DNA from 3 places in the Vibrio limimangrovi genome. Region 3 is predicted to be linked to each of the others. Evidence: predicted binding sites of a transcription regulator. Region 3 holds the regulator's gene; each other region holds the start of a gene.
What was found. Region 3 encodes MetJ, which represses methionine synthesis genes. Its sites were predicted from a motif close to TTAGACNTNTANANGTCTAA; they were not measured.

Region 1: the regulator MetJ is predicted to act here: its motif matches at 1,937-1,956, upstream of metK (methionine adenosyltransferase).
Region 2: the regulator MetJ is predicted to act here: its motif matches at 3,621-3,640, upstream of metN (methionine ABC transporter ATP-binding protein MetN).

What each region holds. Positions count from the first base shown of each region.
Region 1 covers NZ_JBSUGF010000004.1:63,958-68,720, reverse strand. Annotated here, with positions in the region: gene ACWYU8_RS04345 (DUF2189 domain-containing protein) at 1-389, opposite strand, end outside; gene metK (methionine adenosyltransferase) at 703-1,857, opposite strand; gene tkt (transketolase) at 2,174-4,168, shown strand; gene ACWYU8_RS04330 (c-type cytochrome) at 4,289-4,763, opposite strand, start outside.
Region 2 covers NZ_JBSUGF010000016.1:25,389-30,151, forward strand. Annotated here, with positions in the region: gene treC (alpha,alpha-phosphotrehalase) at 1-123, opposite strand, end outside; gene treB (PTS trehalose transporter subunit IIBC) at 203-1,627, opposite strand; gene treR (trehalose operon repressor TreR) at 1,825-2,772, opposite strand; gene gmhB (D-glycero-beta-D-manno-heptose 1,7-bisphosphate 7-phosphatase) at 2,874-3,425, opposite strand; gene metN (methionine ABC transporter ATP-binding protein MetN) at 3,768-4,763, shown strand, end outside.
Region 3 covers NZ_JBSUGF010000021.1:1,427-6,189, reverse strand. Annotated here, with positions in the region: gene ACWYU8_RS20935 (bifunctional aspartate kinase/homoserine dehydrogenase II) at 1-1,650, opposite strand, end outside; gene ACWYU8_RS20930 (O-succinylhomoserine (thiol)-lyase) at 1,663-2,826, opposite strand; gene metJ (met regulon transcriptional regulator MetJ) at 3,050-3,370, shown strand; gene ACWYU8_RS20920 (malic enzyme-like NAD(P)-binding protein) at 3,484-4,755, opposite strand.

The DNA.
Region 1 (4,763 bases), on a different contig from region 3:
GCCCATTGTGAGCTTGAATTACGCCCAATGGCTTTCATTGAGTGGAACAGGCGAGCTTTATGTCCACGTTCTCTTTCCCAACTGGCATCGTATAAGCCCAGCGCTAAAAACGGGCCGATAAGCATATAAACAATCAGGCTAGGCATGACGACAAGGTGTGTTCCTTGCCACTGTATAAGCAGCACGATACCGATAGCTGCAGCCATAAAGCAGAGTCCATAGAACGCGCTGATCAGCGGCATTCGTACGAAATCATGCAACCCCAGCGCGAGCCAATGGAACGGGGCACTGAGGTTAACCGTGTTGCACGGAATCGTTCTAGCGTATTCGTTATCTGGGACTTCCTTTCGCTTGCCGTGGAAGTCGGATGGATTGACGGTTCGAGGCATAACTCCTCCTTGGTTTATTCCTACGCAATTATCTCAATAATGACTTACCCAACCCCTGGTAGGTTTTAGTCATAAGGATGTATGGCTCGTGTATTCCCAAGGTTTCTGTCGTTACACTAGCTCACATCCGGGTTGTTATTGAAACGCCATTTAACAATATTTTAACTATTGGCAGAGTTGGGACAATTTACAACTATTTGCTCGAAATTTGTTCGGTCAATTTTGGCTGGTGGATAAAGGAAGAAGGGGATAGGACGAAACAAAAAGCCCCCACCAAGAGGCGAGGGCTTTGTAGATTCCGAATCTGGCGTGATTACTTGATGCCAGCGAAATCGCGAAGAATGTCTGCTTTATCAGTCGCTTCCCATGGGAACTCTTCACGACCGAAGTGACCGTATGCTGCTGTCTTCTTGTACATTGGCTGCAGAAGGTTAAGCATTTCTTGTAGACCGTAAGGACGTAGATCGAAGAACTGACGCACCGCTTCGATGATGATGTCGTGAGATACTTTCTCAGTACCGAACGTTTCCACCATGATAGATGTTGGATCAGCAACACCGATTGCGTAAGACAGTTGGATTTCACAACGGTCAGCCATACCAGCTGCAACGATGTTTTTCGCTACGTAACGCGCTGCGTATGCTGCACTGCGGTCAACTTTTGATGGATCTTTACCAGAGAATGCACCACCACCGTGACGAGCTGCGCCGCCGTAGGTATCTACGATGATCTTACGGCCAGTCAGACCACAGTCACCCATTGGACCACCGATTACGAAACGGCCGGTTGGGTTAATGAAGAATTTCGTCTCTTTGCTGAGCCATTCTGAAGGAAGAACTGGCTTGATGATCTCTTCCATTACTGCTTCACGCAGGTCTGGAGTAGAGATTGAATCACAGTGCTGAGTTGAAAGAACAACAGCATCGATACCTACGATCTTACCCTGGTCGTACTGGAACGTAACCTGAGATTTCGCGTCTGGACGCAACCAAGGTAGTGTACCGTTTTTACGTACTTCAGCTTGTTTTTCAACAAGACGGTGAGAGTAAGTGATCGGAGCTGGCATTAGAACTTCAGTTTCGTTACATGCGTAACCGAACATGATGCCTTGGTCACCAGCGCCTTGCTCTTTTGGATCTGCTTTATCAACACCTTGGTTGATATCCGGTGACTGTTTACCAATTGTGTTTAGTACCGCACAAGAGTTCGCATCAAAACCCATATCTGAGTGTACGTAGCCGATTTCACGAACGGTTTCACGAGTTAGCTCTTCAATGTCAACCCATGCTGAAGTCGTTACTTCACCACCTACCATTACCATACCGGTTTTAACGTAAGTCTCACATGCAACACGAGCCTTTGGATCTTGCTCTAGAATCGCGTCAAGAACCGCATCAGAAATCTGGTCTGCAATTTTATCTGGATGACCTTCTGATACTGACTCAGAAGTAAACAGGTGCTTAGCCATGTTAGCTCCACTATATCTGGTTTAAAACTGGAGCATGATAAACGCTCCAGCGCAAAATAATACTAATATATGCAGGTGTATCTACATCTAGACGGCTATTCTAATTTTGATTGCTCGAATTACAAGCTCTTTTTTGATTTTTGTCACAGCCAAACGTTTGCCTGGGATATTTAAGATTTTGAGAGTTTCGAGGAAATTAAATTCACAGATGCAATATTTGTGAGCTTTTGGGGTTGAAAACGTTTGCGCTCCCTAAGGGGCTTTGAGAGAATTATGACCAATTTTTTCGTTTCGCTTAACGTACTCAGGAGCAGACATGTCGTCTCGTAAACATCTTGCCAATGCAATCCGTGCTCTAAGCATGGATGGTGTTCAACAAGCTAACTCTGGTCACCCAGGTGCACCTATGGGTATGGCTGATATCGCTGAAGTTCTTTGGCGCTCTCACCTAAACCACAATCCATCTAACCCAGAATGGGCTGACCGCGACCGTTTCGTACTTTCAAATGGCCACGGCTCAATGTTGATTTACTCTCTACTACACCTAAGTGGTTACGAGCTATCTATCGACGATCTGAAAAACTTCCGTCAGCTTCACTCTAAGACTCCAGGTCACCCAGAGTACGGTTACGCACCAGGTATCGAAACGACAACGGGTCCTCTGGGTCAAGGCATTACTAACGCAGTTGGTATGGCGATGGCTGAAAAAGCACTGGCAGCCCAGTTCAACAAAGAAGGCCACGACATCGTTGACCACTTCACTTACGTGTTCTTAGGTGATGGCTGTCTGATGGAAGGTATCTCTCACGAAGCGTGTTCACTAGCAGGTACGCTTGGCCTTGGCAAACTGATCGCGTTCTGGGATGACAACGGCATCTCTATCGATGGTCACGTTGAAGGCTGGTTCTCTGACGATACACCTAAGCGTTTTGAAGCGTACGGCTGGCACGTAATCCCAGCGGTAGATGGCCACAATTCTGAAGCAATTAATGCAGCAATTGAAGCGGCAAAAGCAGACCCTCGTCCTACGCTAATCTGTACTAAGACTATCATCGGTTTTGGTTCTCCTAACAAGTCTGGTTCTCACGACTGTCACGGTGCACCACTTGGTCAAGACGAAGTGCAAGCTGCACGTGAATACCTAGGTTGGGAATTCGGTCCATTTGAAATCCCTTCAGACGTATACGCAGAGTGGGATGCGAAAGAAGCGGGTGCAGCAAAAGAAGCAGCATGGAACGAGAAATTCGAAGCGTACGCTGCAGCTTACCCAGTAGAAGCGGCAGAGCTTAAGCGTCGTATCAATGGCGAACTACCTGCACAGTGGGAAGAGAAAGCGAACCAAATCATTGCTGATCTGCAAGCTAACCCAGCAAACATTGCGTCACGTAAAGCATCTCAAAATGCGCTAGAAGCATTTGGCCAAATGCTTCCAGAATTCATGGGCGGCTCTGCTGACCTTGCGCCTTCTAACCTGACAATGTGGTCTGGCTCTAAGTCTCTGGAAGCGACAGACTTCTCAGGTAACTACATCCACTACGGTGTGCGTGAGTTCGGTATGACAGCGATCATGAACGGTATCGCGCTACACGGTGGTTTCGTTCCTTACGGTGCAACCTTCCTGATGTTCATGGAATACGCACGTAACGCAATGCGTATGGCTGCTCTGATGAAAATCCAGAACATCCAGGTTTACACTCACGACTCTATCGGTCTTGGCGAAGATGGCCCGACTCACCAACCAGTTGAGCAAATGGCTTCTCTACGTCTGACTCCGAATATGAGCACATGGCGTCCATGTGACCAGGTTGAATCAGCAGTGGCCTGGAAACTAGCGATTGAACGTAAAGATGCGCCAACTGCGCTTATCTTCTCTCGTCAGAATCTGGCACAACAAGAGCGTACTGCAGAGCAAGTTGCAGACATCGCGAAAGGTGCTTACATCCTGAAAGATTGCGAAGGCAAGCCAGAGCTTATCCTTATCGCAACAGGTTCAGAAGTTGAGCTAGCGGTTGAAGCAGCAGCGCAGCTAACTGCAGAAGGTAAAAAAGTACGCGTTGTTTCAATGCCATCAACAGATGCATTCGACAAGCAAGACGCCGCTTACCGCGAAGCAGTACTGCCAGCAGACGTAACCGCACGTATCGCTATCGAAGCGGGCATTGCAGACTTCTGGTACAAGTACGTTGGCTTCGGCGGCAAGATCATCGGTATGACTACCTTTGGTGAATCTGCACCAGCAGGCGAACTGTTCAAGATGTTTGGTTTTACTACTGAAAACGTAGTAAACACAGCGAAAGAACTGCTAGCTTAATAAGAAAGAACAATTAGCGTAAGTAACTACGCAATGCAAAGTTCGAGCTGAAAGAAAAAGGCCTTGTCATCCGACAAGGCCTTCTCGTAAGCGCTAAATAATACTTACTTTACCAAAAACTTACTCTGCTGCGGCGCGTAGCTTGGCGACATCTTGTGGCTGCACTTTATCATCACCCTGACCATAGGTAACGGTCAGGAAGTTCACCAAGGTGGCAACCTCATCATCAGACAGATGCTGGCCGAAGGATGGCATAAACACTTCCCCCTCGTTGGTGTGGCGTTTCACACCGTGCAGTACGACCTGAATCAGGTTACCTGTTTTCTCGCTGCCGACCACGCTGTTGTGGTAAACAGAAGGGTAGTAGCCATCCGGTGAGCCGCTGCCATCTGCATCGTGACAGGTACTGCAGTTCGCCATGTACAGGTATTTACCCGGCATTTTTTGGCGTGCTGTTTCTATCGGCAGTCCGCGTAGTCGTAGATCCTGCGGCACAGCTTCGCCCTGAGTATAACGTGATGTGCCGTTTTCTGAGACTCCCGGAACCGAGCGCAGATAAACCGCAATTGCATTCAGGTCATCGTCAGTCAGGTGA
Region 2 (4,763 bases), on a different contig from region 3:
CTTAGAAATGATCCCTTTGATATCTCCGGTGCCTTTGCTGCCACTATCGCAAAAGCTTTTCGGGTAAATTTGGTAGATAGTTGCGGTTTTCCACCAGCTATCAACTTGCTTGGTCATTGTCATTTCTAACACTCACTTACCTATAATTTAAAGAAGGTTGCGATGGCCTACTGGGTGAGTAGCCATCGCTTGTTTAAGCTTATTACGCGCTTGCTGTCTCAAGCTCGCCTTTGGCTTTCGCACGTTTATAAAGAATCAGCGTCAATCCAGCAGGCACCACTATCGCCACTAACATTGCGAGGGCGAACACACCCCAGAACTGTGGCTGGATAGACAAGATACCTGGCAAACCGCCAACACCAATGCCGTTTGCCATTACGCCAGCACTGCCACACACAGCGGCTGCACATGCACTACCAATCATTGCGCTCAGCATTGGGAATTTGTATTTAAGGTTGATACCGTACATCGCAGGTTCAGTAACACCGAGATAAGCGGAGATAGCGGCTGGAACGGAGATTTCACGCTCATCTTGCTTTTTGCTGATGATAATGATGCCTATAACGGCCGATGCCTGAGCAATGTTTGAAAGTGCAATCAAAGGCCAGATTGGTGTACCACCAAGCTCTTGCATCAGTTGGAGGTCCACGGCGTTGGTGGTGTGGTGAATCCCCGTGATAACTAACGGCGCGTATAGGAACCCGAAAATTGTTGAGCCAATGATGGCAAAATCACCAGTCATGGCAGCTTTAGCGGCGAATGCCACGCCATTACCCAGCATGCGTCCAAATGGACCGATGATAGAGTGCGCAAGAATCACCGAAACAATGATGGATACAAACGGTACGATAACCAGATACAGGTAAGATGGTGTGATGCGTTTTAGGTATTTCTCAATATACGCCAGTACCACACCCGCGAGCATGGCAGGAATCACCTGCGCCTGATACCCTACTTTTTCAATCACAAACCAACCGAAATCCCACACTTCCGGTGCTTGTTTACCGATCAAATAGGCGTTCATCAACTGTGGAGAGACCAGCGTCACACCCAATGTGATACCGAGAATCGGCGTCCCACCAAGCTTTTTCACCGTTGACCAACAGACTCCTACTGGGAGGAAGAAGAAGATCGCTTCGCCAATCAGCCATAAGAATGAATGCACCGTCGCCCAGAACTGGCTGATTTCCGTCAGCGTTTGGCCATCAAACATCTTGATGTCGCCAATCACGTTACGGAAACCAAGAATCAGACCGCCGGTGATAATGGCTGGTAACAGAGGAACGAAGATTTCTGCAAGGTGAGAGATGCCACGTTCAACGATATTCATGTTCTGACGCGCCGCATTTTTTGATTCATCTTTGCTGGCTTCGCTTTTACCAGTTATCTCGATCAGTACCTTATAAACCTCATCAACTTCAGTGCCGATAACGACTTGGAACTGCCCTGCATTGGTAAAACAGCCTTTAACTATTGGCAGTGCTTCTAACTGCTTTATATCAGCCTGCTCCGTCTTATTCAGCACAAAACGTAAACGAGTTAAGCAGTGGCTCACACTAGCAATGTTGTCAGAGCCCCCGACCAACTCAATAAGACGCTGTACATCTTTACGCGCAATCTTACTCATAACTTTGCCCACCCTGTATTGGATATGTTTAACTTTTCATTGTATTTATTATTAATGGGAACATTCCCATGAAGTGGTTTTATATTGCCACCTGAAGATAAAAAACAAAATGGGAACAGTCCCATTAATTGAAAAGGATCACAAACTAAGTCTAGGGCAGAATATCCGTTATGCGACTACAGCATATGAACAAGTCACTACTGACTAACGGGCTTCTGGGTAAAGTGAAGTAAAGAAGCATTGCCGTTCAACTGATTAATCAGCATGTTAGAGGCTTTTTTACCGGCATGAGCATAGCCGGGATCAACGCTGAATACTTTTGGGAAAAGAAAGGAGAGAAGTTCATTACCACCAACACCGGTGACCACCACATCTTCGCGGCCCAGTTCTTGTAAACGCTTGATAACGCCCAGAGCAAGTGTATCACTGGCACAAACAATAGCTTGAGTGTCCTCTTGCAATACTTGCTCTGCCAACTGGTAAGCACTCTCATGGCTAAGCGCTCCGGTCTTAAAACAAGGCGGGATATTTCTGCTCTGGCACCACAATAGGTAAGCATTCAAACGCGCGAATCCCGTTGTTCTGTCGTCAGAGTCCACGCCAATATAAGCAATTCGAGAAAGCGATTGTTGCTCTAAATGGGACAGGGCCATATCAATCACACCCTCGTTATCGTAATTGATAGACGAAACGTCACTCGTATCCATGGCGATCACCACAATGCGATTGCCCCACTCCGCGAGTGCTTGTTCATCACAGCCGGTAAAACCAAACACAATTACACCATCGACATTACGCCTTCTGAGCACTTCTAAATGCTCAATGGTTTTTTCACGATCGAACTGACTTTCCATGATCACTACGTCATACCCAGCAGAATATAACTCTTTGAGCATAGTGCCCACGGCCTGATTTTCTGATGGAGAATCCAAACGAGAAATAATCACGCCCACCACCTTTTGACTGCCACCTCGCATCGACTGAGCAGACTTGGAAGGTACATAGCCTGAATCACGAATGATATTTTCAACCTTCTTACGCGTTTCTGGCTTTACTTTCGGATCGTTAGTGAGCACACGGCTAACCGTCGACTTGCCAACGCCAGCCAATTTTGCGATATCAAGAATGGTGAGTTTTTTGCTCATAGGTGATCAAACTCAAGTAGGTAGAAATTTAGGTAATTGAACTTTAACAACAAATAGAGAAAAGGGAAGCCAGTGCTTCCCTTTATAATAGACAGACAATGCTATTTATTTAAATAAGCTGGGACGTCGGCAATACTATCCAGCACCACAGTCGCCAGTGCTTCACCTTGCTCTGTAATTGGTTTGCCAGTACGCACTAGAATCTTGGTTCCTACGCCAGCGGCTTCTGCTGCCATCATATCTTCGGCTTTATCACCGACCATTACCGACTTTTCCATATCGATCTTCAGGAAATCGCGTGCAGAAATGAACATGCCTGGTTTTGGTTTGCGGCAATCGCAATCTTGTTTGTATTCACCGACACCATGCTCTGGATGATGCGGACAGTAATAGAAGCCATCGAACTCAACGCCGTGGTCGACAAAATTCCAGTCCATCCACTGAGTCAGGGACAAGAAACGGTCTTCACTGAATTTACCGCGTGCAATACCTGACTGGTTAGTAACGAGCACCAATAAGTACCCCTGGTCCTTCAGCGCTTTCGTCGCCTCAAACACACCGTCAATGTACTCAAAATCATGTTCGTCATGAACGTAACCATGATCAACGTTAATCACGCCATCACGATCGATAAAAACAGCTGGTTTTGCCAAAACGTATTTCTCTATTAACTCGGTTTAAGCAGATTATTACATACCTTATAAGCTTCAACACTATCTATTTGGATTGACATCGCGACAAAATAAGACGCGACATCTCAAGAATCGTTGAATATTGGGGGCTGAAATATCATGCGTAAAAATACAGGTCTAATATAATCAGGTTTCTATATCAGAGCGCTTGCACATTTAGACGTCTAGACGTAAAAATATCTATTGACTTAAATCAACTTACCCCATAGCATCAACTGTAAATTGAGATAGAGCTCAACATTAAGTTCTGTCAAAAGCCGTTTTTGACAACGAAGTTACCCATATCTCTATGCAGGTTGAAACATGATAGAAATACAAAACGTCAATAAAATGTTCTACCAAGGCAATAAAGAAATACTTGCCCTGAAAGACATTAACCTACATATCGCCAAGGGCACCATTTTTGGGGTGATCGGCTCTTCAGGTGCTGGTAAAAGTACTCTGATCCGCTGTGTGAACATGCTAGAAGCACCGACTTCTGGCTCAATCATCGTAGATGGCGTTGACCTGACTAAATTAAGTAAATCACAACTGGTAGAAACACGTCGTAACATCGGCATGATCTTCCAGCACTTTAACCTGCTGTCGTCTCGTACCGTGTTTGATAACGTGGCACTGCCTCTTGAACTTGCAGGTAAAGATAGCTCGCATATCAATGCAAAAGTAACCGAACTGCTTAAATTAGTCGGCTTGGAAGACAAACACGAAAGCTACCCTGCGAATTTAAGTGGCGGTCAAAAACAGCGTGTGGCAATTGCCCGTGCACTGGCATCCGATCCAAGCGTTCTGCTGTGTGATGAGGCCACCAGCGCACTCGATCCAGCAACCACTCAATCGATTCTTGAGCTATTAAAAAAGATCAACCGTAAGCTCGACATTACTATTTTGTTGATCACGCATGAAATGGAAGTGGTAAAAAGCATCTGTCACGAAGTGGCGATCATCGGCGGTGGTGAACTGGTTGAGAAAGGCACCGTTGGTGAAATTTTCGCTCACCCTAAAACAGAATTGGCGCACGAATTTATTCGCTCGACATTGGATCTTTCGATTCCAGAAGATTATCAAGCCCGACTTCAATCAAATCGTGTTGAAGGCAGCTACCCTCTGGTCCGTATGGAATTCACTGGCGCGACGGTTGATGCTCCTCTGATGTCTCAGATTTCACGTAAATACAATATTGATGTGAGCATCCTAAGTTCAGACCTTGACTACGCTGGCGGCGTGAAGTTCGGCATGATGGTCGCAGAACTGTTTGGTAATGAAGAAGATGATAACGCAGCCATCGAATATCTGCGTGAG
Region 3 (4,763 bases):
ATAACTCTGAGCCAGTTCCTTACTCGCGGTAACATCAAGCACAACGGCTTCGTCATAATTCTGCAGCGCCCCGAGGCGAGTCAGCCAAGAACCATCGTTCTCCACACTTTCATCGTTAAATAGTGCTGATACTTTGGTGGCGTCGATACCCTGATCATCAAACCAGAACTTCTGGCTATCAACCACAGCAACCAAGTCGAAACTCATGCCATGGCGTTTTTCTAGCTCACTCTTCTGAGAAGCGAATAAGTTCAGCCAGCTTGAGCCAATGTTACCTTTACCACATAACGCAACAGCAACGCGCTTTTGTGCCTGAAATAACTGGGTGTGAATCGATTGAACCAACTCTGCGGTATTCGTGCTGCGTAATACTGCCACCAGACTTAATCCAGAATCAGTTTCAGAGATAAATTCGACAGGTGAGTTTTTTAATTTTTGTTGGAAACCAAAACAGTGGCTCGCATTTGTCGTTACTCCGGCTCCTACAGCAGCAAGCAGAGAATACCCCTCCTGAAGCGTAATTTCTGCATCGAAGTCCGACGCTTGTAAGAACTTCAACGCACCGCCAGCAATTTCGGAGGTATAGGCTAATCGCAGAATCTGTTGCTCTGGCTGGAGTTCAAAAGCCAGAGGCTCTAACTGAGCACGCTGAAGTGACTTAAGCGCATCGCTTTGCTTTTTATTGAAATCATGACCGGCTCGGAATGACAACTGCACTAACAACACATCATCCAATGACGTAATAATTTTTGCTCCACGTCCAGAAGCCAGCACGCGTTCAATGCGAGTCGAGCCCGACTCAGGCTGATAGCTGCATTTGAGACTTAAATCCATAGTACTTTGCGCCACTGGCTGAAGCGTTCGGCTGTGCAGTACAGGCGCTGCCAGACGTGCAAGCTCACTGGCTTCATCCAATCTCAAGAGTGGCAATAAACACGCCTCTGCCACTAAACGCGGATCAGCGCTATAAACACCCGCTACATCACTCCAGATCGTGACCGTACTGACTTCCGCAAGCGCACCGATCACTGTCGCAGAATAGTCGGAACCATTACGCCCAAGCAGAACGGTTTCACCCTGGTCATTTTGCGCCATGAAACCGGTAATAATCACTCGTTTATGACTATGCTGAGCCAGTACTTCTTTAATAAGCGGGTATGAACGGGCGCGGTCGACTTCTGGCTGTGTCCCGGCTTCCGCTCGTAAAAACGCTCTCGCATCTTGCGCAACTGCAGGTAATGCCTGCTGAGTCAATAATGCCGCCAGCAAACGAGAAGACCATACTTCGCCGTGTCCTAATACTGCCGCTTTTTGTGCTTCGGTAAGCGGAGAGGTCAGTTCAGCCAAGGTACTGAACTCATCTTGTAAAGTGGCCAACAGGTGTGTTTGCGCTTCACCTTCCAACAACTCTTCGACGAGACCAGTTTGAAACTGTCTTAAGCCTTGTAACGCTTCATGAGCGATTCGGCCATCTTTGTCTAAACCTTCGAGAAACTCAATCAGGCGGTTCGTAGTTTTGCCTGCAGCGGATACCACGACCAGGTCATTTTCTGCTGAATACTCTTTAAGGATACCCGCAACACGCAAGTAGCATTCAGGATTCGCTAAGCTGCTACCACCAAATTTATGTAGCTGACGTTGTACAGTCATTATTATTGTTTCCTATTGCTTTGCTGATTTAGTGAAAGCTTGCTCTAGGTCAGCAATCAGATCTTGTGCATCTTCGAGGCCGACAGAAAGACGCAGTAATTGCTGTGATACACCAGCCTCTGCCAGCGCAGCTTCGCCCATCGCACGATGTGTCATAGACGCTGGATGACAAATCAAACTCTCTACCCCACCTAATGATTCAGCAAGAGAGAACAACTGCAGCTCTTTAACGAACACTTTGAGCTGTTCAAATGAACCACCAAACTCAAAACTCAGCATTGAGCCAAAACCGGACTGTTGTTTCTTCGCAATCTCGTGTCCTGGGTGTTCAGGCAGACTTGGATGATAAATTTTCGCGGCCAGCGATTGTTGTTTCAGGTATGCAAGCACTTGCTGAGAGCTCTCTTCATGCACTCGCATACGAGCACCTAACGTACGGATACCTCTCAACGTCATGTAACTATCGAATGGCGTGCCTGTCGCACCGATACAATTACCCCACCATGCCAGCTCTTCTGCATGCTCTTGTGTTTTTGTAATCACTACGCCACCAATCACATCTGAGTGACCATTGATGTATTTCGTCGTGGAGTGAATAACAAAATCCGCACCCAGTTCTAACGGCTTTTGGTACACCGGTGTCAAAAAGGTATTGTCTACTGCAACCAACGCGCCGACTTGCTTAGCCTTTTCACATACAGCAGCAATATCCACGACGCGAACAAGAGGGTTTGACGGTGTTTCTATCAAGATAAGCTTTGGCTTTTGCGCTAAAGCGGCATCAAGCGCCTGTTCATCGGATTGATCAACAAATAACACCTTGAAGTCGCCTTTGTTGGCGCGAGTATTGAAAAGACGGTAAGTACCACCATAGCAGTCATGTGGGGCGACAATCAGATCGTCAGGACCAATGAAAGCAGAAACCCATAAGTTCAACGCAGACGTACCACAGTTAGTAACTACCGCGCCTTTTCCTGATTCAAGCTCAGACAGCGCACTTTCTAACAAGCCACGGTTTGGGTTACCTGAGCGCGTATAATCGTACTTAGGCACTTCGCCAAACGCTGGAAAGCCATAGTTTGTCGATAGATAAATTGGTGGAACGACAGCGTGGTATTGAGTGTCGGATTCGATACCAGTGCGTACAGCAATGGTCGCAGGCTTACGGATGCTCATGGGTGTATCCTTTCACAGATGGTGACTTCTAAATAGGAATGCGCTATATCTAAATCGCAGATTCAATGAATTGCACACTCGCTTACTGTTCCTGTCACTTTACTCGTCAAAAATTGAGACGTCAACACTTCTAGACGTCTATATGTCTTTGCTTATGGCAGTAAATGCAGCTAAAATCAGCACCTCAATTATTTTTAACCTATTACAAATATGAAGGTACGCAATGGCTGACTGGAATGGCGAATACATTAGCCCGTATGCTGAGCATGGAAAGAAAAGCGAACAAGTAAAAAAAATCACTGTATCGATTCCGCTGAAAGTTTTAAAAGTGCTAACTGATGAGCGTACTCGCCGTCAGATCAACAACTTACGCCACGCTACCAACAGCGAACTCCTATGTGAAGCCTTCCTGCACGCGTACACAGGCCAACCGCTTCCTACGGATGAGGACCTTCGTAAAGATCGCCCTGACGATATTCCTACAGAAGCTAAAGCGCTGATGACAGCAATGGGTATCGAGTTTGAGTCGTTTGACGACGAGTAGTTGGTAGCGAATGGAATACAGGGATCAGTTTTTCCGCTTCCAGTACTAAAAGAATCCAATAAAAAATGGGACGCTATGCGTCCCATTTTTTGTACCTTATTTACAGCGGAGAATTACTCTGCCATGTAGTTCTCTGGCATCTCAATGCGAGCAACACCAGAGTCAACGGCTGCTTGAGCTACTGCTTTTGCTACACGAGGCAACAAACGAGCGTCCATTGGCTTAGGAATAATGTAGTCAGTACCAAACTCCAGCTTTTCCACACCAGCTGCTTTCAGTACGGCTTCTGGTACAGGCTCTTTCGCCAGTTCACGAATGGCTTCGACAGCGGCAAGCTTCATTTCATCATTAATTTCACTTGCACGCACATCAAGAGCGCCACGGAAGATGAATGGGAAACAAAGCACGTTGTTTACCTGGTTCGGGTAATCACTGCGTCCAGTGCCCATGATCAAGTCTTTACGAACGTCGTGTGCAAGCTCTGGCTTGATTTCCGGATCAGGGTTAGAGCACGCAAATACAATTGGCTTGTCTGCCATCAGTTTAAGCGCTTCTGCTGGTAGTAGGTTCGGGCCTGAAACACCAAGGAACAGGTCAGCACCTTCGATAACATCTTCCAGAGTACGCTTATCCGTGTTATTCGCGAATAGCTGTTTGTACTCATTAAGATCATCACGACGAGTGTGAATCACACCCTTACGGTCCAGCATGTAAATCTTTTCACGCATTGCGCCACATTTGATCAGTAGCTCCATACACGCAACAGCAGCAGCGCCAGCACCTAGACATACGATTGTCGAATCTTCAAGTTTCTTGCCTTGCAACTCGATCGCATTCAGCATACCTGCAGCGGTTACGATTGCTGTGCCGTGCTGATCATCATGGAAGACAGGAACGTCACAACGCTCGATAAGGCGCTTTTCAATCTCAAAACAGTCCGGAGCTTTGATGTCTTCTAGGTTGATACCACCGAATGTATCAGCAATGCTCGCAACAGTATTTACGAACTCATCAATCGTGCGGTGTTTTACTTCGATATCAATAGAGTCGAGGCCAGCAAAACGCTTAAACAGTAACGCTTTACCTTCCATTACAGGTTTAGAAGCAAGAGGGCCAAGGTTACCCAAACCAAGAATAGCTGTACCATTAGAAATGACGGCAACCATGTTCCCTTTCGCAGTGTACTTATACACGTTTTCAGGATTTTGAGCGATTTCACGCACAGGCTCAGCAACACCAGGGCTGTAAGCTAAAGCGAGATCACCTGCGGTTTCTGCTGGTTTTGTTAACTCGACTGCAATTTTCCCTGGGGTCGGGTAAGCATGGTAGTCAAGAGCTCGTTGGCGTTGTTGTTGTTCTGGAGTTACTGCTTTGTCTTCAGACATGAGGGGGG